3 regions of the Ruania zhangjianzhongii genome follow, and region 3 is predicted to be linked to each of the others. Evidence: riboswitches for the same ligand, from Rfam matches in the RefSeq annotation. Region 3 holds a riboswitch; each other region holds the start of a gene.

Region 1 (7,590 bases), 130 kb from region 3:
GTACTCAGGTGACCGTGCTGGAGGCGGCAGACGTACCGTTGCAGGCCACGATGGGTGCCGAGCTCGGGAGCTACTTCGCTCGGCTGCACACCTCCCGCGGCGTGGACCTGCGCACCGGGACCGCCGCAACCGCGATCGAGGGTGCGGACCGGGTCACCGGAGTGCAGGTCGACGGAAAGACGCTGCCGGCCGATACCGTGCTGGTGGCAGTCGGCGCGGCCCCGAACACCGGACTCGCCGAGTCGGCCGAGCTGGATGTGGAGAACGGGATCCTGGTGGACGAACGGCTGCGCGCGGCGGACCACATCTACGCGATCGGGGACGTGGCCCATGCCGTGAACACCGCACTCGGGCAGCGGGTGCGGGTGGAGCACTGGGACAACGCGATCCGGCAAGGCAAGCTCGCCGCGAAGGTCTTGATCGGCACCGACGAGGTCTACGACTGGCAGCCCTACTTCTTCACCGACCAGTACGACCTGGGGATGGAATACGTCGGTCGTGGACTGCCGGAGGACCGCGTGGTGATCCGCGGTGAGCTTGAGTCCGGGGAGTTTCTCGCCTTCTGGCTGCGCTCCGGGGTGCTCACCGCCGCGATGAACGTCAATATCTGGGACGTCTCCGATCAGCTGCGCGCGCACATCGGCCGCGAGATCGCACCGGAGCGGCTCGCCGATGAGGCGGTTCCGCTGGCCGACCTCTAGCCGGCCGCGCCAGGGCGCAGATGATCGAGGGGGAGTGCACGTCCGGTGTGGTTGTCCACCGCGGCCCTTCTCGGCTCGGCGTGCCAGAGGCTCGGGTGGGCCGGTGCGGGAACGGCACCGGAACCGTCGCGGTGCACCACGTTGAACCAGCCTGCGGGTGAGCCCAGCACGTGAAACTGCTCGTGCAGCCGCACCGGCGCCCCAGGGCAGAGCACGTCGGTGAGGGCGGTGTGGGACCAGATGCGGGGGTGGGCCTCGGCGTCGAGATAGCTCAGGTGCAGCCAGCCACTCTGCATCCCGCGGAGGACGGCGTCCCGCCAGCCCCACGGTGTCTGCGCCACCAGCTGGGCCTGGATGATGTGAACCCGGTGGCCGGGCCGGTAGCTGGTGCAGCGCGGCTCGACGCACTTCGTGGGTGCGGCGGCGGTCTGCGGGGTGTTGGCAACGTTCGCCATGTTCCCGGTGTTCTCCGGCATGGTCGTACTCCACGTGGTCGTGGCTCCCGGCGCCGCCGGGACCCGTCGTGACGTTGGCCGGACGGCCCGCGCCCAGGTCTTCTCCGGAAGGCACCGTGCCAGGTGGCGCGGTTGCCGCTCGACCACGTCCGGAGGCGTGCGGCCGAGGCTCTTGACCAGTGGGATCGAGGGTAGCTCGAGGGCCCGACATCGACGGCGGAGCGGTCCTGCACCAGGTGTGCGTCAGTGGGTGGTGTCTGGACCCAAGGGTGCCCGGCCCTGCAAGCCGGCGGGCCGGAAGCGGCGACTCGTGGACCCGGTAGCCGCCGAACGGGTCGCTACGGGGTGATTTCGACGCGCCCGGTACGTCAAAACGACACCACAGCTCGATGAACGCCGAACGCGCGAGCCCCCACTCTCTGCGGAACGACCCCCGGTGGGTGTCCTCGCATCGGATGGTGGAGTGGACCACCACGATGGGCGCTGACCTGCGCACACGCTCACGCACCACATCCATGACCCACACCCTCCTGCACTAGTGCGCCATCCGGGCCCCGTGCAACGATCGGGACCGCGAGGACATAGACACGATGAGGTCTGTGGTCGAGCGGAATCCGGGGAGGTGGCGATGACCGACGCCGAGGAGGCCGGCGCACCGCCCCACCCTGCCCGCGCCGGGGGAGTGCGCGAGCGAGCCTGGTTCGACGACCTGTTCGCCACGCATGTGGACGCCCTGCACCGATACTTCGTGCGCCGCGGCGCCGGGCCGGATTCCGAGGACCTGTGCGCCGATGTGTTCGCCACCGCATGGCGCCGCCGCGCCGACCTGCCGGACGAGCACGAGCTGGCCTGGTTGTACCGGACAGCGGGCTACCTGCTGGCGAACTTCCGGCGCAAGGGTCGGCCCGAACCGATGGAGCACCTGCCCGAGGACGACGACAGCGAATACGCTGCCGACCCGGCCGACCTTGCCGTCGAAGACGCCTTGGTGCGGGAGGTCCTCGCCCAGCTCAGCGCGAAGGACCGTCAAGTGCTGCTGCTGCACGCCTGGGAGGGGCTCGACGGCGAAGGGTTGGCGCACGCTCTTGGCCTCACCAGGGGTGGAGCGGCCGCTGCGCTCTCCCGGGCGCGAGCGCGGCTCCGTCGGGCATGGCGGGAGCAGGCCGGCTGAACGTCGCGCTACCGGTCGCGGGGGTCAGGACTGGCTGCCGACCGCGAGGGGGTAGGACTGGCTGCCGACCGCGAGGGGGTAGGACTGGCTACCGACCGCGAGGGTCAGGGCCGGCCGGCCCGGGGCGTGCTCGCACTCGACGAGCACGCCCCGGACCGGGTGCGGTCATCGCGGCTGGACGGGACGACCGGTCCGGGCCGAGGTGTACGCCGCCTCGATGAACGCCACGGCGGCGCGCGCTTCCGTCGAGCGGACCAGCGGCGGAGCGCCGGTGGTGACCGCGGTGACAAAGTCCGTCAGCTGACCGAGCTGCTGGTCCACCGGTTCGAACTCGGGGATGTCGGCGCCGTCCTGGGTGATGAGGTGGGTGAACTTCTCCGAGAGCGTGACTGCGGTGCCGCCATCGCCCATCACCGCCACCCGCAGCGGCAGGTTGCCGTACGCGGTGGTAGTGGCCAGGAAGGTGAGCATGGCGCCGCTGGTGAACCGTGCGGTGATCGTGATGGTGTCCTCCACCTCGATCCGCTCGTGCGCGAGCAGGCCGCTGTGCGCGTAGACCTCTTCGACGTCGCCGAGCAGCCACAGGGCCAGGTCCACCAGGTGCACGCCCTGGTTCATCAGCGCGCCGCCGCCGTCCAGGGCCCAGGTGCCGCGCCAGGCGCCGGAGTCGTAGTACTCCTGGGTACGCCAGAGGGCGATCTCGATGCTCGCTGCGGTCGGCCGGCCCAGTCGCCCGGACCTGATGGCCTCGTGCAGGAACTGGTTCTCCGGGGCGAACCGCCGCTGGCTGACCACGGACAGGGTCTTGCCGGAGGCCTGCTCGGCGGCGATGATGCGGTCCGCAGCGTCCACGGTGACGTCGATCGGCTTCTCCAGGAGCACATGCTTGCCTGCTTCCAGTGCGGCGATAGCGACGTCGGCGTGCAGACCCGAGGGGATCGCGATGATCACCGCGTCGACATCGTCGCTGGCCAGCAGGGCGTCGACGGACGCTGCCACCGGGGCGCTCAGGTCGGCCCCGACCGCCTCGGCCGCCTCGGTGCTCGCATCGGCGATAGCGATCAGCTGTGCGGGCGAGGCGTCGGACTGCAGACGCTTGATGTGCGCCTTGCCGACGACCCCGACGCCGATGACGCCGAGACGGAGCCGGTCGGTGGGTGCTTGCGCTGTGGACGTGGTGGTAGTGGCAGGTGTAGTCACGGGAGGTCCTTACTCGTTGGCGAGGGCGTCGGCGATCGCGCTCAGCACCACGATTGGGCTGAGCAGCTCGGCGGCAGACATCGGGGAGCTGCCGCCGGAGATCGCGTCGACGAAGCGGGCCACCGACGGGGCGTTGTAGTCCGGGCCGAGGACCAGCTCGCGGGCAGTGACGCTGTCGGTGCGGGTGGCGACGGCGTAGAACGGCACGCGGACGCCGTCACCGGGCACGACGAAGGTGAAGGAGACCTCCACGCCGGCGATCCGGGTCAGCGCCACAGTGGTGTCGCCGTGCCGGGAGAGGTGCACCTGCACGGAGCCGGGCTCGACGGTGGGGTTGCCGACGATCTCCAGTGCCGCCTCGACGTGGTGGATGCCGTAGAAGAACAGACCCGAGTACGGGCTGTCCGGATCAGCCGGGCCGATCAGGCTGAGCTGACGCAGGGACTCGGTGCCACCCTCGCTGACCTCCGCGATCTGCGGCAGAAAGCGCAGTGCGGAGCTGGACAGCAGCACCGAGCCCGACTCCTGACCCGCGGCGATGATCGCCTGGGCGTCCTCGACGCTGGTGGCGAGGGGCTTGTCCACCAGCACCGGCATCCCGGCCCGCAGCAGCGGTTCGGCCTGCTCGCGATGCAGTGCTCCGTCCCGGGTGGAGATGATGGCGGCGTCGACCTTGCCGATGAGATCCTCCGGCGCGTCCACGATGTCCAGCTCGCCGCCGGCCGAGAGCTTGTCATTGCGCTCGGAGGCGCCGCCGGCGAGTGCGGCAGCACGGAAACCGGGGTGGCGGGCCTCCGCGTTGAGGAACCGGATGAAGTGGTCGGTGTGGGAGTTTTCCGTGCCGATGAAGCCGATGCTTGTCACGGGCGAGCGATCCAATCACGATCGGGGATGAATAGAACTAGCCTGGCTTGCAATCGGTTGCACGTCAAGCCTCTTCGGTGACGAATCCGTCGCCACGATCTCCGCCAGCGGTCGGCTAGCCCAGGGCGAGCATGGTGCCGTCCCGGAGCACCACCGTCAGTGTGCCGGTCACAGCGGCACCGACGATCGGCTCGGAGAACCGCCAGCGGCCGGTCTCGGCGCCGTCGGTGTCGAGGCGGACCAGGAGCCCGTGATCGGCCAGGGCCAGGTAGCCCTCGCCGGGAAGTGGGATCACCTGCAGCACCCGGTCACCGATCGGAGTGCGGAACCGGGGAGCTCCCTCGACATCCAGCGACCAGACGTGGAAACCGCTGGTACCGAGCACGATCTCGGCGCCGACCGAGTCGTGAAAGATGCCGCAGCGCAGGTCGTTGACCTGGCCGCCGACGTTGTACTCCCAGACCGGGTCGGGCCGGTCCCCGGAATAGGTCACGGCACTCACGAGGCTCTGCTTGGTCCCGTACACCACCAGCGGTGCAGCCTCGTCGGACAGGTGCACGCCGACGCTGGTGAAGCCCGGCCCCTCCGCAGAAGCGCCCCGGTGCTCGACGTTGTCGTCCCAGATCGAGGTATTGAAGTATTCGAGCGCGAAGGCGCCTTCGTCGACACCGTCACCGTCCAAATCGGCGAACACCGCATCCTCGATGCCGTAGTAGTACAGCATCATCTCGTTCTGGATCTCACCCGCGAAGTCCACGGTGTAGACCCAGCGGAACTGGGTGCCGACCATCAGCGACGGCGCCCGGTCCTGACCGTTGACATAGCCGGTGCGCACTGCGGTGATGCCGAGCAGGTTGCCCTTGCGCTCGCGGCGGCCGGGGTCGTCGGGGATGGCGCACACCCAGCGCTGGGTGCCGTCGCGGTTCAGCGCGTGCACCCGGTAGTCCTCGGTGGCCACCACGATCAGCTCATCCTGGTCGTGGACGTGGTGGGTGATCTCGTTCACCCTGCCCTGCACGGCTGCGGTCCACTGCGGCGTGCCATCGAGGCTGACGGCGCTCACCTGACCATCGGCGGTCCCGGAAAGCAGCAGCGCGGGCGCTGAACCGGTCGCCGGGATCTCGGTCATCTCGGTGACCGTGCCGGCCACCTGCCCGAGCAGCGACCAACCGCTCGGAATCTCCGCACCCACGGGCAACCCGCGTTCGCCCGGCCGCCAGGGTCGTTCCGCTGCCCGCACCGCCCCGACCACGCGCGCGGTGCTGCCGGAGGACCAGGTCAACGACCCCTCGTCGACCGGACCAGGCCGGATCGGTTCGCCGACCTCGTCATAGTGCACGTGGTCACGGCGCACCGGGTACGCCGCCCACCGCTTCGTGGTGGTGTCCAGGTGCCACACCACCGGTTCGTCGAAGGTGTAGCTCGACGTGCCGATCGTGACCCGCTTCGCCCCGGACAGCGTGATCCGGTCCGGCCCCAGGACCGACAGGGCGGCATCGGTGCTCAGTACCCCGCTGTCCACCGGGCCGTTGATGAACCACCACGGTGCGCCGTCGACCGTGACCTGCCAGAGCCGCTCATTCCATCGGCGGGAGGCCACGGCCGGGTCGTCGTCACCCGAACCAGTGGCGATCACGTTGACGAACGAGAGCCGGTCGCCCGCCGAACGCGCCTGCTCGTCGTAAACCTGACTGAGCACCGTCTCGGCCTCCGCGTACTCGTACGCGTTGTCGCTGCGGTAGTACTTCACGAAGTGCCCGTAGCGATCGACCGTGGACTGCACGGAGGCGTCCATGCTGTCGATGACCATCGTCACGCCGTCCTGCCGGCAGCGGTACCGGGCCCCGTCCACCTCGCCGGCGCCGAGCGTCTGCCACTGGTTCTTCACCAGGTAGGAGCCGCTCTCGGTGACGTCCAGCTCGTCCAGGACCAGATGGAAGCCACCGTCAGCGGTGAAGATCGTGCGGGTCCAGTCGGTGCCGTTCCAGCCGACGAGCCGGGACCGGCTCACCGAGGCCCCGTCCACGTCGGCCACCCAGTCGATGGCGGCGAACTCGGGTTTGACCGGTTGCTCACCGTCGCGCACCACCACCAGGCCGGAGTGGTGTTCTGGAGTGTTCTCCATGTAGTCGCGGTCGGTCAGCAGGATCCGGCTGCGTGCGGTGTAGCCGATGATCGCGTTGCTGTCCTGATGGTTGTGCCGGCCACCGGCGAAGCCGTCGACCATCAGCGTCGGATCGTCGACATCGAGACCGGCACGGAAGGCCATCTTGTGAAACGTCCGCTCCAGGTCAACCTCGGTGGGCCGTTCCTCGGTCACATGGGAGTAGACGCCCTCCTCCACCGGGTAGGCCATCACCGCCGGCAGGGACAGGTCCCCGTCGTCCCCCTCATCGCTGTCGGCATCGACCTGATAGCGGTGCAGCGGATTGGCGAGGTCGGAGTTCCGGTTGTTGCTGAACGGGCCGGTGCGGGCGCGCTCGAGCAGCAGGCCGTAGATCGGCTCGGGGAACAGCCACGACGCGGCGTGCATCACCTGCGAGTGCCCCCAGGAATACACCCCGGAGTAGCCGTACGGGTACACGTCACCACCGCCGACCATCGAGCCGCCGTTGTCGATCATCAGTACGTGCAGATCGGCGCTCGGACGCAACGTGCGGGTGAGGAACTCGTACTGACCGGTCAGCATCGCGTAGTCCATCGTGATGATCGGCAGATGCATCAGATAGTCAGCGCCCTCATCCAGGCTGATCACCGAGGTGCTGCCCTGGAAGATGCGGTCGCCCAGCGCGTGCCAGTCCTGCGCCTCGGGCAGGTCATGGTGGCGTTGGAAGTAGCTGGCTCCGGCCACCAGGGACAAGGCGGGGTAGGCCTCGTGGTTCCACCGGGGAGCCTCCGGCTCCGCGCTGTTCAGGTAGCCGTCATTGGCATTAGCCGCGAAGGTCAGCTGGATGGCTTCGAGTGCCTTCTCGCGCTCAGCATCGCTGAACAGGTCAACGGTCTCCATCATTGCCCAGACGCTGATCAGCTCCTCGCCGTCGGTCCACATGTTCGCCCGCTCGTTGAGCTGGTCGGTCGCCTCGGCTGGGTGCGCCAGCACGAAGTCCGCATACCCGGTGATCAGCAGGTGGTAGAGCTCGGCGAAACCGGCATCCGCGGTCAGCAGGTGCGCTTCACCCGCACCCCTGAGCTCGGACAG
Region 2 (7,590 bases), 1.2 Mb from region 3:
GCCGCGGCCACGAGCGCGTCGGCGATCCGTTCCAGCGCGGTGTTCTTGGTGGCAGTGGTGGCGCTGCGCAGTGCACGGGCGGCGGCCCGAGCCTGGACAGCCAGTTCCTGCACGCCGGCCTGGGCCTGTTGCTCCTCGCCCTCGTCGGTGCCCGGGCGCTGATCGGTCTGCACGCTCATCCTCCCAGGATAGGCCGCGGATCGCCTCGACCGCCGGGCCGTCTCAGGCCGGCTTGCGCACCGCCGGAGACCGGGCCCCCGGGGCCGGCTTCAGACCCGGGCGCGCGCCGTCGCCCGGGCGGCGGTGCGGCGGGTGGTCGCCGGGCGGTCCACCGCCGCTCGGCGCGGTTTGCGCAGCCCCCGCGCCTGCAGGGCCGGAACCACCTCGTGCACCAGCGCGGCCACATCGGTGGGCACCGAGGCTGGGATCACGGTGAACCCGTCGGCGCCGCCGCGGTGCACCCAGGAGCTCCACAGGTCGGCCAGGTCCGCAGCAGTGCCCAGCGAACGCAGTGGGACCGCCCGCGGCAGCGTCTCCAACGAGGTGAGCAGGTCCCACCGGGCTCGCGCGCTCGGCCGGTCGGCAGAGACCACGGTCTGCACGTCCACCAGAACCCGGATCTCATCGGGGTCCCGGCCCCAGTCTGCGGCCGCCTGACGGATCGCAGTCCGTGCGGCGTGCGCCTCCTCGAACGTGGCCACAGAGAGCCGGGCGACATCTGCTCGGGCGGCCGCCAGCTCGCCGTCGACGGCATCTCGCACCGGAACCACCACCTGCGGGCGGGCCGAACGCTCCCCCCAGGCACTGATCACCGAATCCACCGCGCGGGGGGCGAGCCCCCCGCCGGTCTCCAGCTGCCACCCGGCACGGCCGGCACTGGCCCGGTGCACGCTGGCGATCGCCCCGGCCACGTGATCGGCGCGAGAACGCCCGAGCGGCACCGCAGCCACCAGGGTGGCTGCGGTGGTGTGCCGGGACAGTCGGGAGGCGGCCACCGCACCGTCGAGCCAGTCATCGCGACGGCGCAGACCGGCAGCGTGGAAGGTCTCGTCCAGGGTGATCAGGTCCACGCCGCCGTTATCGGCCAACGAAGCTAGACCGGCCAACCGGCCCATGATGAAGGACTCGGCGTCGGAGTCGGCGGCACGGCGCCATTCCCGCGGCGCACCGGCACCGGACAGGTCGAGCGCGATCAGCGAGGTCTGCTGGCGCGAGCGGGCGAGCCGAGCGGCTCGAGGCTGGGCGGCGGGCGCCGGTTCCGTAGCGACGGAGTCGGTGCGGGTCTCGGACAGGTGTGAGCGCGTGAAAGCCATGGGAGTTCCTTGCAACCAGAGGAGCGGAAGGCCCAGCTGCGCTGAGGCACGCCGACGGTGTCACTCCGTCAGCCTTGTGCGACGCGCGAACCAGGGGTGGGGCCGAGGGGCGAGACGCCCGGGGCACCGGATGAGGTTCGGCTCAGGCCGGCATGGAGCAACAGCACATGAGGCAGGTAGCGGCGTGCAGGACGGGCACGTATTGCTGGGCCTGGTTCATGATGGCTGTGCTGTTCCTTCTACTCGTACCGCAACGCTGGCGGTGCTGCGCTTGCCCCGCCGGAGAGGAACGGGGCCAGGTCGTCACCCGGGGCACCCCACCGCATGTGGAGGGTTGCCGGTCAACCGGCCGGGGCCATCTGATTGACGCTCAAGACCTACACCAACACTCTACGGACACGATGGATGACGTGTCAACAATCAGTAGGTGTCGATCCGCGCCCACGAAGTGAGATGCGCCACCACCCGTGCCAAGGCCCGCCGGGCCCGGGTTAGCGTGGCGGTGTGAGTGCACTGAGTGAGTCCGACAGTGCCCGGGGTGGCACAGCGCCCGAGACTGCCGGCGCACCGGGCGACCAGCTGGCCGGTGAGGACTTCAAGCGCGTATTCCGCCAGCACCCGGCCGGCGTCGCGGTGATCACGCTGGCCGCGGAGCACGGCCCCGTCGGGTTCACTGCGACCAGCGTGATCTCAGTCTCGGCCACTCCCCCGATGCTCGCGTTCGCCATCGCCTCGAGCTCCTCGTCCTGGCAGGCGCTGCGGCAGGCGGACACCGTGCTGGTGCACTTCTTGGATGCGGCCAGTGCGCACCTGTCCGCCCAGTTCGCCCGGCGCGGCACGGACCGGTTCGCCGGGGTGGCTGCCGAGCGGCTACCCGGCGGGGAACCGCTGCTGACCGATGCCGCCGCGTGGCTGCGCGCGCGGGTGGTCGATCGGGTCCGCACTGGGGAGAGCCACCTGGTCACGTTGCACGCTCTGGAAGCCCAGATCGACCGGGCCGAGCGGCCGCTGGTCTACCACGACCGCACCTACCACGGCATCGGCGCGCACACCCGCCTGTAGAGAGCCACTGAGGTGATTAGGCTCACCTCATGGAGTCTCCGATCACCGCCTACCTGCACCAGCTGCACGACCAGATCGCGCAGCTGCGCGAGGGTACGCCCTATCGCATCGGGGCCCGCGGTGCGGTGGACCCGGACGACTTCGGCATCGCCCTGGCCACCGTGGACGGCTACGTCTACCAGGTGGGCACCACCAGCAAGGAGTTCTCCCTCCAGTCCTTGTCCAAACCGCTGAGCTACGGTCTGGTGCTGGCCGACCTCGGCATCGAGTCCGTGGACGCAAAGATCGACGTCGAACCCTCGGGCGACCCGTTCAACGAGATCTCCCTCGACCCGGAGACCGGACGACCGGCGAACGCGATGATCAACGCCGGGGCGCTGGCCGTGGTCTCGATGATCAAGGGCTCCGGCGGGCGATCAGCGATCCAGCGCATCGACGAGACCTACGCGGCGTTCGCCGGGCGCCGGTTGCGCCGCAGCACCCGCGCCTATCAGTCCGAGCTGCGCAACAGCGACCGCAACCACGCCCTGGCCTACCTGCTCAGCTCGGTGGGCATCATCGAGAGCCGCCCCACTGCCGCTCTGGAGACCTACCTGCGCCAGTGCACCGTCCAGGTCACCTGCCGTGATCTGGCGATGATCGCCGCGACCCTCGCCAACGGTGGCACCAACCCGGAGACCGGGGCCGAAGCACTGAGCATCGAGGCCGTCGAGCGGGTGCTGTCGGTGATGATGACCGCTGGCATGTACGACGATGCCGGCGACTGGGTCTCGAACGTGGGGATGCCGGCCAAGTCCGGGGTCGGTGGCGGGGTGATCGCCGTGCTCCCGGGCCAGGCCGGGCTGGCGGTGTACTCCCCGCCGCTGGACCCGCACGGCAACAGTGTGCGCGGTGTGGCCACCTGCCGGCGGGTGTCCCGGGACATGGAGATGCACTTCGTCCGCGCCGCCCGGGCCGGGCGCTCCGCGATCCGCTCCCACCACACCATCGACCGCGAACCCTCCAAGACGCGCCGCACCGAAGAGGCGAGCGAGATCCTCGCCGAACACGGTCATCGCGCCGTGGTGATCGAGCTGGCCGGGGACCTGTACTTCGCCGGCACCGAGTCCGTGGTGCGCGAGCTCAGTGGCCTGGCTGACGACGTCGAGTTCGTTGTTCTCGATGTGCACCGCCTGGACGAGGTGAGCCGGGTGGCGCTGGACATGCTGAGAAGGATCGCCGAGCAGTTCGCCGCAGAGGGGCGGCGACTGATCCTCGTGGACCCGGACGAGCTGCTCACCCCCGCCCTGTCCGCCGAGACCGTGGCAACCTTCGACTCCCGGGAGCTGGCGATCGCGCACTGCGAGAACCAGCTCCTCCTCCGGTACGGCACTCCCGACTCTCAGCGGGCTCGGGTACCGGTGATGGACTCACCCGCCCTGTCCCTGCTGGAGGCCGAGGACATCACCGCCCTGACCGCGCTGATGCACCTGCGCAGCTACGCCGACGGTGACGTGATCCGCCGGGTCGGGCAACGCTTCGGCGGGGTGTTCTTCATCCTGACCGGGCGGATCCTGACCATCGCTACCGACGCCGGCGGGAACCGAGTACCGGTGGCCACCCTCACCGCAGGGATGACGTTCGGCGACCTCGCCCTGGGTGAGGAGGACCGACAGGAGACCACCGCGAAGGCCGATGGCCCGGTCGAGCTGATGCTGCTGGACGCGGAGACGATCGAGACCCTGGAGCAGGCCCGGCCCAGGCTGGCGGTGCAGCTGTGGCGGGCACTGGCTCGGGACGCCTACGCCCACGCCGAGCAATACGCTCGAACGGTGGCAGCACGGGTCAGCCACTAGACTCGCGGCGCATGCCCACTCACCTGTAGGAGCCCAGGACGACCCACCCCGGAAGGAGGACACGATGGAGTTTCTCGACTTCCTGGTCAACCGCAGCGACGACATGCTCGAGCTCGGCCTGGGGCACGCCGGTGTGGTGGCCATCTCCGTGCTCTTCGCCTCCGTGCTCGGGATCGCCCTCGGCGTGCTCACCTACCAGCGCCAGCGCGCCCGGGACCTGGTCCTGGCCACTACCGGTGCGATGCTCACCGTGCCCTCGTTCGCCCTGTTCATCCTGCTGCTCGGCCCGCTCGGGCTGGGCGCCCGGCCGGTGATCGTGGCCCTGACGATGTACGGGCTGATGCCGATCGTGCGGAACACGGTCACCGGCCTGAACAGTGTGGACCCGGCGGTGATCGAGTCCGCGAAGGGCATGGGCCTGACCCGGTGGCAGCGGCTGCGGCAGATCGAGCTCCCCCTGGCCTGGCCGGTGATCATCACCGGAATCCGCGTGACCACTCTGGTGCTGCTGGGCATCTGCGCCATCGGCGCCATCGTCAACGGCCCCGGCTACGGCAACCTCATCTTCACCGGCCTGGCCCGGGTGGGCACCCCGGTCGCGGTGCACCTGGTGCTCGCCGGCACGCTCGGCGTGATCATCCTCGCGGTCCTTTTCGACCTGCTGTTCTACACCGCCCGCCGCCTCACCACGTCCCAAGGAATCCGATGACGCAGACACCCGCCGCCGGCGATGACGTGATGATCCGCCTGGAAGGCCTCACCAAGCGCTACCCCGGGCAGCAGCGCAACGCCGTCGATGCCCTCGACCTGGATATCCACCGTGGCGAAATCGTGGTGCTCGTCGGACCCTCCGGCTGCGGAAAGACCACCACGATGAAGATGATCAACCGGATCATCGAACCCACGGCTGGGCGGATCCTGCTCGGCGGCGAGGACGTCACCACCACGAACGCCGACCGGCTGCGCCGCCGGATCGGCTACGTGATCCAGCAGATCGGCCTGTTCCCGCACATGACCATCGCGGAGAACATCGCCACCGTGCCCAAGCTGCTCGGCTGGGACGCCACCCGAATCCGGGCTCGGGTGGACGAGCTGCTCCGGATGGTCAACATGGCGCCGGAGGAGTACCGAAGCCGCTACCCCAAGCAGCTCTCGGGTGGCCAGCAGCAGCGGATCGGCGTCGCCCGTGCCCTGGGCGCAGACCCTGCGGTCCTGCTGATGGACGAACCATTCGGTGCGATCGACCCGATCACCCGCGACCGGCTTCAGAACGAGCTGCTCCGGCTGCAGGCCGAGGTCCGCAAGACGATCGTGTTCGTCACCCATGACATCGATGAGGCGATCAAGCTCGGCGACCGGATCGCGATCCTGCAAGAGGGTTCCCGGATCGCTCAGTACGACACCCCGGAGCAGATCCTCACCGCACCTGCCAACGACTTCGTTGCCGACTTCATCGGCCGCGGTGCCTCGCTGAAGCGCCTCAACCTGACCCACGTCGCTGATATCGAACTGCGCGCGTGGCCGACAGTCAGCTACGACACTGACGCCGAGGCCGCGTTGGAACAGTTGCGCACCGTGCCGGAGAGCGCGCTGCTGGTGCTCGACGCACAAGGCAGTCCGGTGAGCTGGGTCAGCGCCGAGGACCTGCGCCGCGGTGCCGGGCGCCGCCTGGACGAGATCGGTCTGCCGACCAACCCGGCAGTGGAGCCGCGGGCAACGCTCAGCGATGCCCTGAACGAGCTGATCACCGCCCGGTACAGCGTGACCATCGTGGTCGACGACGACGGGGTGTTCCAGGGTGTGGTGGACATCGACCAGATCACCGACGCGATCCGGTCGATGCGCGCTGCCGCCGTCACCGAGGCCCGCGCCGGCCTGCAGGAGAGTCCATGAGCACCGGCGCCCCCACCCGGGCGCTCGTCACCCAGACGCCCGAAGCAAAGTCCAGGCGGAGCTGGGGCGGCTACCTGGTCATGCCCGCGATCCTGGCCCTCACCTGTGCAGCCCTGTACCTGTGGGTGGCCAGCAAGGACCTCGACTCCATCGAGGCGCGGGCACTCAGCGCCGACCGGCTCACCGCTGCGATCTGGCAGCACATCCAGCTCGCGGCAGTCTCCACGGTCCTCACCCTGATCATCGCCGTGCCGCTGGGGGTCGTGCTCACCCGCCCGTTCGCGCGCCGGATCCAGCCCTACCTGATCACCCTGCTCACCCTCGGACAGGCAGTACCGACGATCGCGATCCTGGTGCTGCTGGCGGTGGCGTTCCTGTTCCTCGGGTTCCAGGCGGCGATCGTTGGTCTGGTGCTCTACGCGATCGTGCCAGTGCTGCTGAACACGATGGTCGGTCTGGAACAGGTGGACTCCTCGGTGCTCGAGGCAGGCCGTGGGATGGGCATGTCCAAGTTCACCGTGCTGCGCCGCCTGGAACTGCCGCTAGCCGTACCGGTGATCCTCGCCGGGATCCGCACCGCCCTGGTGATCAACGTCGGTACCGCCACTCTGGTCACCTACATCAACGCCGGTGGTCTCGGTGACATCATCGTCGCCGGGATGACCACGAACCGGTTCACCGTGCAGGTGGTGGGGGCCGTGCTCACCGCTGTGCTCGCCCTGACCATCGACTACCTGGCCGGACTCGCCGAGGACGTCCTGCGCCCGCGGGGACTGTGACGCGCCGACGGCCACCCACCACCCACTGTCCACCACGAGGAGACGAACGATGAGAACACTACGCACACCTGCCGCCGTCGCTGCTGGAGGCCTGGCCGTGCTGCTGGCCGTGGCCGGGTGCAGCGGTGACTCGGGCGGTGGAAACTCCGACGGTCCGCTGGCCGGCGCCGAGCTCACGGTCGGCTCGAAGGAGTTCACCGAATCCATCCTGCTCAGCCAGATCACGGCAGTGGCGCTGGAGAACGCCGGCGCACAGATCACCGATCAGACCGGTATCTCCGGCAGCGCCACCGTCCGCGAGGCGCTGGAGACCAGCGAGATCGACATCTACTGGGACTACACCGGGACCGGCTGGGTGAACATCCTCGGCCACACCACCGAGGACGTGCCCGAGGACCTGTACGACGCAGTGGCCGAGGAAGACGCCGAGAACGGCATCGCCTGGCTGCAACCTGCCAACTTCGAGAACACCTACCGGATCGCGGCCAGTGCTGCGTTCGCGCAGGACAACGGTCTGGCCACCAGCTCCGATATGGCCGAGTTCGTCTCCGCGAACCCGGACCAGGGCAACGTCTGCGCGGCCAGCGAGTTCATCAACCGCGACGACGGCCTGCCCGGGCTCGAGGAGGCCTACGGCTTCGAGTTCACCTCAGTGGTCGAGCTCGACCTCAACCTCATCTACACCCAGGTCGGCCAGGAGTGCCAGTT
Region 3 (7,590 bases):
GGTCGAACTCGCGGAGCTCGCCATCTCGAAGGCCTGACGGTGCGGTCCCCGAGGGCGGGGTGACGCCGTCTTCGAGGGTTCGAGGGCTTCCTCTCGCCCGGCCGAGCATTCACCGGCAGGGGCCGGGCTCCGCGCGCACGTCCGCAGCCTGGCCGGTGGCCGTGATGGGCAGATCACCCCATCGCGGCCACCGGCGCAGGGTGGTTACTGTACGAGTGGGCCGTACAGGCGGCCGGGTTCCGAATATCCGGCCGATCAATGCCTGGTGCGCGCAGGGAGACTAGGGAGACAAACAGGTGAAGACTTCGACAGTGCGTGGCGTGCGTTCCGCGGTTGCTGCCAGCGGTGTCGCGCTGCTGATGTTCGTGGCCGGCTGCGGTGGCTCGGACGATGCCGGCGACGGTAACCGCGACGAGCAGTCCGCCGAGGCCGACGCGAACGGCGAGGAGCCGGCGGAGGACGACTCGGCCGCCGAGGAAGAGCCCGCTGAAGATGACGCGGCCGCCGACGAGGAGCCGGTGGAGGACGACTCGGCCGCCGAGGAAGAGCCCGCTGAGGACGACGGCGGTTCCGATGCGGCCGCATCCGGTGCGGTCGCCCCCGGTGACGACTTCGACCCCTGCACCGTGGTCGATGCTGCCGGCGTGTCCGACGCTGTCGGCTTTGAGGTGGAGGACGGCCAGTCCGACGAGCTCATGGGCGGCATGAACTGCACGTTCGTGGGCACGGGCGGCGACCCGACCAGCGTGCTGGTGCAGTGGATCCCGGTGGAGACCGAGCTCGACGTGATGATCGAGAGCGTGGGGTCCACGTACGACAACATGAGCGACCCGGAGGAACTGGACCTACCCGGTGCTGCGGATGCACGCGGTTTCACCGCTGAGGTGATGTCGCAGGAGGCCGCGGTGGTCTTCTCCCAGGTCGACGGCGGCGTGTTCCAGGTGATGGTGATGTCCCCGGACGGCACGGTGGAGGGCGCCACGGCGCTGACCGAGCTGACCCTCTCCAGCATCTGATCCATAGTGTTCGACTGAAGGGCCGCCGCCGGGGACACCTGGCGGCGGCCCTTCCGCATGTCCACAGCCAGATGTGCACAGCGAGAGGTGCGCAGCGAGGTGACGCGGCGCACGCCTTACCCGTGACGTGGTGTGCGTGCTCACACCCCTTACCCCCGAACAGGGGAGGGAGCGGGAGAAGGTAAGGCCCGCCGTCGTGATCCGGCGTGATCGGCTGATGCCGGGAGCGTGTTCCTCAGCGGAAGTGTGGAGGCACTACCACCGAGGAGCACGCCATGGACACCTACGCTGACGGCTACACCAACTACCGGGCCGACCTGGAATACCGGCGCGAGCAGCTCGTGGCCGGCCTCGACGCCGGTCGCAAGGCGCGCCGGAACCGGCGCAGCCTCCGCTCGATGCTGACCAGCGCCACACCCGCGGGCAGCAATCGTCCGGCTCGCAGCCACTTCGCGCGCAGCGCCTGACCACCCACCGACATTGCTCGTCGATCCGGTTGCCCACCCTGGCCAGATCGACGAGCAATCTCGCCTGATGAGCCGGGAGGAGTCCGCGAGGTGATCGAAGTGTTACCTCAAACCCGTGGGGCCGCGTCCGTGCCTCATGACAAGATGCGCCCTGTGGCACAGGTCGGCTCGCAGATCGCGTTGGTGGCGCGCACCGAGGAGCTCGCGCGCCTGCGGGAGCTCTGGCAGCGGTGCCGCACCGGCTCGGCAGCGGCCGTGCTGCTCCCCGGTGAAGCGGGGGTCGGCAAGACCCGCCTGGTGTGCGAGTTCTCGGCGCTCGCCGAAGCCGACGGCGGGCTCGTGCTCACCGGGCACTGCGTCGGCCTCGGTGAAGCGGCGCCGCCCTACCTGCCCGTGGTCGAGGTGCTCGAACAGGTGCGGGATGTGGACCCCGCTCTGCTGGCCGAGGCCCCGGTGCTGACCAACCTGGTCTCGCGTTCCGGGAGCGAGCGGGACACCAACCAGCTCCAGCTCTTCGATGCGTTCCTGGCCCTGCTCACCGCGCTCGCTGAGAAGCGCCCGGTGCTGCTGGTGGTCGAAGACCTGCACTGGGCCGATGCCTCGACTCGGGACCTGCTCACCTTCCTGCTCGCGCGGATGTCCGACGAAGCGCTGACCGTGGTGCTCACCTATCGCTCCGACGAACTGCACCGCCGACACCCGCTGCGCCCCCTGGTCACCGAGCTCGGCCGGATGCGCAGGGTGGAACGGCTCACCCTGGAACCGTTCGAGCCGCAGGACGCCCGCGACTTCATCGGGGCACTGGCGCGACTCGAAGGGGAGGCGGTAGCGGAGTCGCTGGTCGCCGAGATCGCCGAGCGTTCGGAGGGGAATGCGTTCTTCGCCGAAGAGCTGTTTGCCGACGGCGGTGGTTCTGCGATGGCCGGACCGCTCGCCGATGTGCTGCTCGGCCGGATCGAACGTCTCGGTGCGGACGCCCAGCGGGTGGTCCGGGTGGCGTCGGTGGCCGGGCAGAGCCGGGTACGGCACTCCACCATGCTCGCGGTCACCGGCCTGGACGAGGACACCCTGGAACCTGCGCTCCGAGAGTGCGTGCACCACTACGTGCTCGTGGTGGCCCCGGACGAGACCTATGAGTTCCGGCACTCGTTGCTGCGCGAGGCGGTCTATGCCGACCTGCTGCCGGGGGAGCGACGCCGGGTGCATGCAGCGTTCGTGGACCTCCTCGGCCGGGCCCAGAACTCCGGATGGCGCGGGGCGCAGGCACACCATGCCACCGAGGCGAACGATCTGCCCACTGCCCTGCTGGCGCGGATCGGTGCCGCTGCCGATGCGCAGCAGGTCGGTGCTACAGCGGACGTGCTGCACCACCTGGAAGGCGCGCTCGCACTCTGGGAGGCGGTACCGGACGCCGCGGAGCTGACCGGCACCGGTGAGCTTGCCTTGATGATCCGCGCAGCGGACGCCGCCGTCGCTGCTGGGCGAACTGAACGAGCGCGAGCGTTCCTGTCCTCGGCGCTGGAGCTGGCCGACGCCGGAACGGACCCGGTGGTCCAGGCAGCCGTGCGCCGGCGGCTGGCCAAAGTCCACTATGCCGATGACGACCTGGACGGCGGACTGCCCTGGATCGCCCAGGCGTGGGAGCTGATCCGGGATACCCCACCGAGTGCAGAGCGAGCCTGGGTGCTGGCGACCCGGGCGTTGGAAGAGGTCCTGGGGAACCGCGCCGATGTGGCCGAGGAGGCAATCGCCGACGCCCGCGCCGTGGGGGAGGCCGGTGCCGAGGCGGACGCGTTGATCTCGCTGTCCTTCCACCGATTGCGCTCCGGGGACCACGAAGGCGCGATCGAGGTGCTCGACTGCGCACGTGCGCGTGCGCAGGAGACCGGTGCCTTCGAGGTGGAGTTGCGGGCCTACTTCAACCTGACGATCGGGGAGTTCGAGGCCGGGCGCGTCTCAGTTGCGGCGGAGCATGTCCGCCGGGGCCTGCAGCGAGCCCGGGAGGAGGGGCTGGTCTGGGCGACCTACGGCCGGGAGCTGGCCTGGATGGCCGTCCAGGTGCTGTACGCCCAGGGTTCCTGGGACGAGGTGGCCGAGCTCGCCTCACCGCCGGGGGAGCAGGCCCCGGACTGGCTCTCGATCGTGCTGCACGCGTCCGCGGCGATGCTCGCGGCCAGTCGCGGGCAGTGGGAACAGGTCGAGATGCGGCTGCGTTCGGACGTGCTGCGCCGCCACGACGGCGAACCCGCCAAGGTGCTGGCCTATGCGATCGCCGAAGTGGGGACGTGGCAGCACCGCGGCCGGGAGACCACCGACCAGCTGGAGCGGATGATCGCCGAGGTTCGGGCCAGCGAGGACAGCGTGCCGATGTCCCTGCTGCGGATCGGCGCACTCGGCATCTCCCTTGCTGCCGATACAGCGGCCCGCGCCCGCCAGGTGGGGCAGACCGAGGCGGAGCAGGAGGCCCGGGCCGCAGCGGACAGGTTCGCCGCGCAGGTGGCCGACGCCCGCGAGCACAGCACCACCCGCGCCCAGGACTGGGGCCCGGAAGCGCGTGCCTGGCTGAGCCGCGCCCACGCCGAGGAGACCCGAGCGCGCGGTGAGCAGGACGTGGCGGCCTGGACCGCCGTCGTCGACGCCTTCGGCTACGGCGATGTGTACCAGCGCGCCATCGGCCAGTACCGCCTCGCCGAGGCCCTGCTCGCCCACGGCCGCACCGAGCCGGGCGATGCCGCGCTGACCGAAGCGCTGACCACCGCTCGTCAGCTCGGCGCCCAGCCGTTGACCGGTGCACTGGAATCGGTGGCGCGGCGGTACCGCCGCCCGGTAGCCGGGGTGCGGATGGTCTCGGCAGACGTGCTGACCCCGCGGGAACGGTCGGTGCTGGAGCTGGTGGCCCGCGGGCTGACCAACCGGGGCGTCGGCGCCGAGCTGTTCATCAGCGAGAAGACGGTCAGCGTGCACCTGAGCCGGGCGATGGCCAAGCTCGGCGCGCACTCGCGCACCGAGGCGGTCGCATTGGCGCTGCGGGACGGCCTGATCGACACCTGAGGTGGCCCGGCCGCAGGGCCCATTCCCGGGGCCCGACTGCCGGGCCCGCCTCGGCCGGTGCCCTGATCTCCCGGTCGCCGTCTCGCAAGGCAGAACGGGTCTTCAGCACCTGGCGGCACCCCTTACGATGGTTTCGACCCATCCAGAGCAGCTGAGAGATCTGGCTCGTTGACGCTGCAGCAACCTCGCCCGGCGAAGGTGCTACCGCCAGAACCGATGGAGGAGAGATGAGTGACGCTGGCCCGTCCACTGCCCCGCCCGGGCATCGCTACCGGCTGCTGACCGGCCCCGACGACGCCACTTTCTGCGCTCGGGTGAGTGACGCCCTGGCCGAGGGCTACCAGCTCTACGGGTCGCCGTCCCTGACTTTTGACGGCGAGCGGGTGGTCGCGGCCCAAGCCGTGCTCTGGCCAGGCCGGGCCACCCAGGCGGGCGCCGCCGACGCACCACCAGCCCCGCACGCCACCACCAACCCCGCGGCGGCCCCCACCACCACCAGCCCCCAGAACGGAGACGACCGATGACCTACACCGGAGACCTGACCCCCACCCAGGCCTGGGAGCTGCTGCAGCAGAACCCCCACGCCGTTCTGGTGGATGTGCGCACCCAGGCCGAGTGGTCCTTCGTCGGCGTGCCAGACACTGCCGAGATCGGCCGCCCGGCGGTGTTCGCCGAGTGGAACACCTTCCCGGACGGCGCTCGCAACCCGCAGTTCCTCGACCAGCTCGCCGAGGCGGGCATCACCGGTGAGGAGCCGGTGCTGTTCCTGTGCCGGTCCGGGGCCCGCTCGATCGCCGCCGCCGAGGCCGCTACCGCCGCTGGGCTGGGACCGGCCTACAACGTGCTCGACGGGTTCGAGGGCGCCACCAACACCGACGGGCACCGCGGGGACGCCGGCTGGCGCGCCGAGGGCCTGCCCTGGAAGCAGTCATGAGCGACCCGCGGCCGATCTCCCGGCTGCCCGAGGGGCTCGGCCCGGACACCCTCGCCATCCGCGGGGGCCAGCAGCGCACCGAGTTCGGGGAGACCGCTGAGCCGATCTTCCTCACCCAGGGCTACGTGTACGAGCATGCCGCCGATGCCGAGGCGGCGTTCGCCGGTGAGGCGGACCGGTTCATCTACTCCCGCTACGGCAATCCGACCGTGTCCGCGTTCGAGGAGCGGATGCGGCTGATCGAGGGCGCTGAGGCCTGCTACGCCACCGCCACCGGGATGTCCGCAGTGTTCACTTCGCTGGCCGCACTGGTGAAGTCCGGCAGCCGGATCGTGGCCGGGAACGCCCTGTTCGGCGCCACGTTCACCGTGCTGAACCAGATCCTCGGCAAGTGGGGCGTGCAGACCGACTACGTCCGCGCGCACGTGCTCGCCGACTGGGAGGCCGCGCTCGCGACCCCGGCGGACGTGGTGCTGTTCGAGACCCCGTCCAACCCGATGCAGGACGTGGTGGACGTGGCCAAGGTGAGCGAGCTGGCCCACCGGGCGGGCGCCGTCGTCATCCTCGACAACGTGTTCGCCACCCCGGTGCTGCAGAAGCCCCTGGAGCTCGGCGTGGATGTGGTGGTCTACTCCGCTACCAAGCACATCGACGGCCAGGGCCGGGTGCTCGGCGGCGCGATCCTCGGCACCCGGGACTACGTCGAGGGACCGGTCAAGCAGATTGTCCGGGCGACCGGCCCCACGCTCAGCCCGTTCAATGCTTGGGTGCTGCTCAAGGGCCTGGAGACGCTGTCGCTACGGGTGCGCGCCCAGTCCGCCGCGGCGCTGGATCTGGCCCGGTGGCTGGAGGAGCAGCCGCTGGTGCGCGGGGTGCGCTACCCGTTCCTGGACTCCCACCCGCAGGCTGCGCTCGCCCGGGAGCAGATGAGTGGCGGGGGCACCGTGGTCACGCTGGATCTGGATCTCGACGGCGATCCCTTGGTGGTCAAGGAGCGCACCTTCGCGTTCCTGGACTCGTTGCGGCTGGTGGACGTCTCGAACAATCTCGGTGACCTGAAGTCACTGGCTACTCATCCAGCGACCACCACGCACTCCAAGATTGCCCGCGAGGACCGGTTGGCGGTGGGGATCACCGACTCCACGGTGCGGCTCTCGGTGGGGCTGGAGGACCCGGTGGATCTTCGCGCGGACCTGACGCAGGCCTTCGCCGCACTCAGGTAGCCGACGCCGCCAGATCCGCAGCCCTCCAGACAGGTGTCTGAGTACCTCCCGGACATCGGAGGACCGAATATTCGGCCCTCAGATGTCCAATCGGTACTCAGACACGCGTGTAGCGGTGGCTCAGTCCACCACGCCGTAGAGCCGGTCGCCGGCGTCGCCCAGACCCGGGATGATGTAGCCCTTCTCGTTCAACCGCTCGTCCACAGCCGCGGTGACGATCTGCACATCGGGCCGGTCGCCCACAGCCTCCCGCACCGTGCGCACACCCTCCGGCGCGGCCAGCAGGCACACCATGGTCACGTCCTTCGCGCCGCGTTCGAACAAGTACTCGATCGCCGCGACCAGGGTGCCGCCGGTGGCCAACATCGGGTCGAGCACGTAGCACTGCCGTCCGGCGAGGTTGTCCGGGAGCCGGTTGGCGTAGGTGAACGCCTGCAGCGTCTCCTCGTTGCGCTGCAGGCCGAGGAAGCCGACCTCGGCAGTGGGCAGCAGCCGGGTCATCCCCTCGAGCATCCCCAGGCCGGCACGCAGGATCGGCACCACGATCGGTCGCGGCTCCGCCAGCGCGACGCCGGTGGTGCGTGCTATCGGGGTGTCGATCTCCACCTCTTCGGTGCGAATATCCCGAGTGGCCTCGTAGGCGAGCAGGGTGACGAGCTCCTCGGTGAGCTGGCGGAAGATCGGTGACGGAGTGCTCACATCGCGGAGCACGGTGAGCTTGTGGGCGATGAGCGGGTGGTCGGCGACGTGCAAGCGCATGGGCACAGTGTAGAAGGCACGATGCGATGAGAGGGTGCCGGCGGTGGCCGCCCACAGTGGGTGCCGTCGGTCGGCGGGTTCGGTGGCCGGCAAGAGTGGTACCGGCAGAGGGTGCCGGCTCAGCCGGGTAGTGCGGTCAG

What was found. Region 3 has a riboswitch for S-adenosylmethionine ahead of FU260_RS03555 (DUF1737 domain-containing protein). Riboswitches for the same ligand answer to the same signal wherever they lie in the genome.
Region 1: another riboswitch for S-adenosylmethionine. It lies ahead of FU260_RS04180 (hypothetical protein); the one in region 3 lies ahead of FU260_RS03555 (DUF1737 domain-containing protein).
Region 2: another riboswitch for S-adenosylmethionine. It lies ahead of FU260_RS09115 (LLM class oxidoreductase); the one in region 3 lies ahead of FU260_RS03555 (DUF1737 domain-containing protein).

Annotation. Positions count from the first base shown of each region.
Region 1 covers NZ_CP042828.1:892,368-899,957, forward strand. The annotation lists gene FU260_RS04175 (NAD(P)/FAD-dependent oxidoreductase) at 1-701, shown strand, start outside; gene FU260_RS04180 (hypothetical protein) at 698-1,177, opposite strand; SAM riboswitch class IV at 1,216-1,334, opposite strand; gene FU260_RS04185 (RNA polymerase sigma factor) at 1,785-2,327, shown strand; gene FU260_RS04190 (Gfo/Idh/MocA family protein) at 2,493-3,527, opposite strand; gene FU260_RS04195 (Gfo/Idh/MocA family protein) at 3,537-4,391, opposite strand; gene FU260_RS04200 (hypothetical protein) at 4,507-7,590, opposite strand, start outside.
Region 2 covers NZ_CP042828.1:1,941,426-1,949,015, reverse strand. The annotation lists gene FU260_RS09120 (glutamate-5-semialdehyde dehydrogenase) at 1-179, opposite strand, end outside; gene FU260_RS09115 (LLM class oxidoreductase) at 270-1,313, opposite strand; SAM riboswitch class IV at 1,576-1,691, opposite strand; gene FU260_RS09110 (flavin reductase family protein) at 1,818-2,375, shown strand; gene glsA (glutaminase A) at 2,405-4,210, shown strand; gene FU260_RS09100 (ABC transporter permease) at 4,275-4,919, shown strand; gene FU260_RS09095 (ABC transporter ATP-binding protein) at 4,916-6,103, shown strand; gene FU260_RS09090 (ABC transporter permease) at 6,100-6,882, shown strand; gene FU260_RS09085 (glycine betaine ABC transporter substrate-binding protein) at 6,932-7,590, shown strand, end outside.
Region 3 covers NZ_CP042828.1:764,102-771,691, forward strand. The annotation lists gene FU260_RS03535 (hypothetical protein) at 1-37, shown strand, start outside; gene FU260_RS03540 (hypothetical protein) at 297-1,016, shown strand; gene FU260_RS03545 (hypothetical protein) at 1,292-1,483, shown strand; gene FU260_RS03550 (helix-turn-helix transcriptional regulator) at 1,637-4,534, shown strand; SAM riboswitch class I at 4,670-4,768, shown strand; gene FU260_RS03555 (DUF1737 domain-containing protein) at 4,762-5,058, shown strand; gene FU260_RS03560 (rhodanese-like domain-containing protein) at 5,055-5,468, shown strand; gene FU260_RS03565 (O-succinylhomoserine sulfhydrylase) at 5,465-6,691, shown strand; gene upp (uracil phosphoribosyltransferase) at 6,812-7,450, opposite strand; gene FU260_RS23995 (UBP-type zinc finger domain-containing protein) at 7,587-7,590, opposite strand, start outside.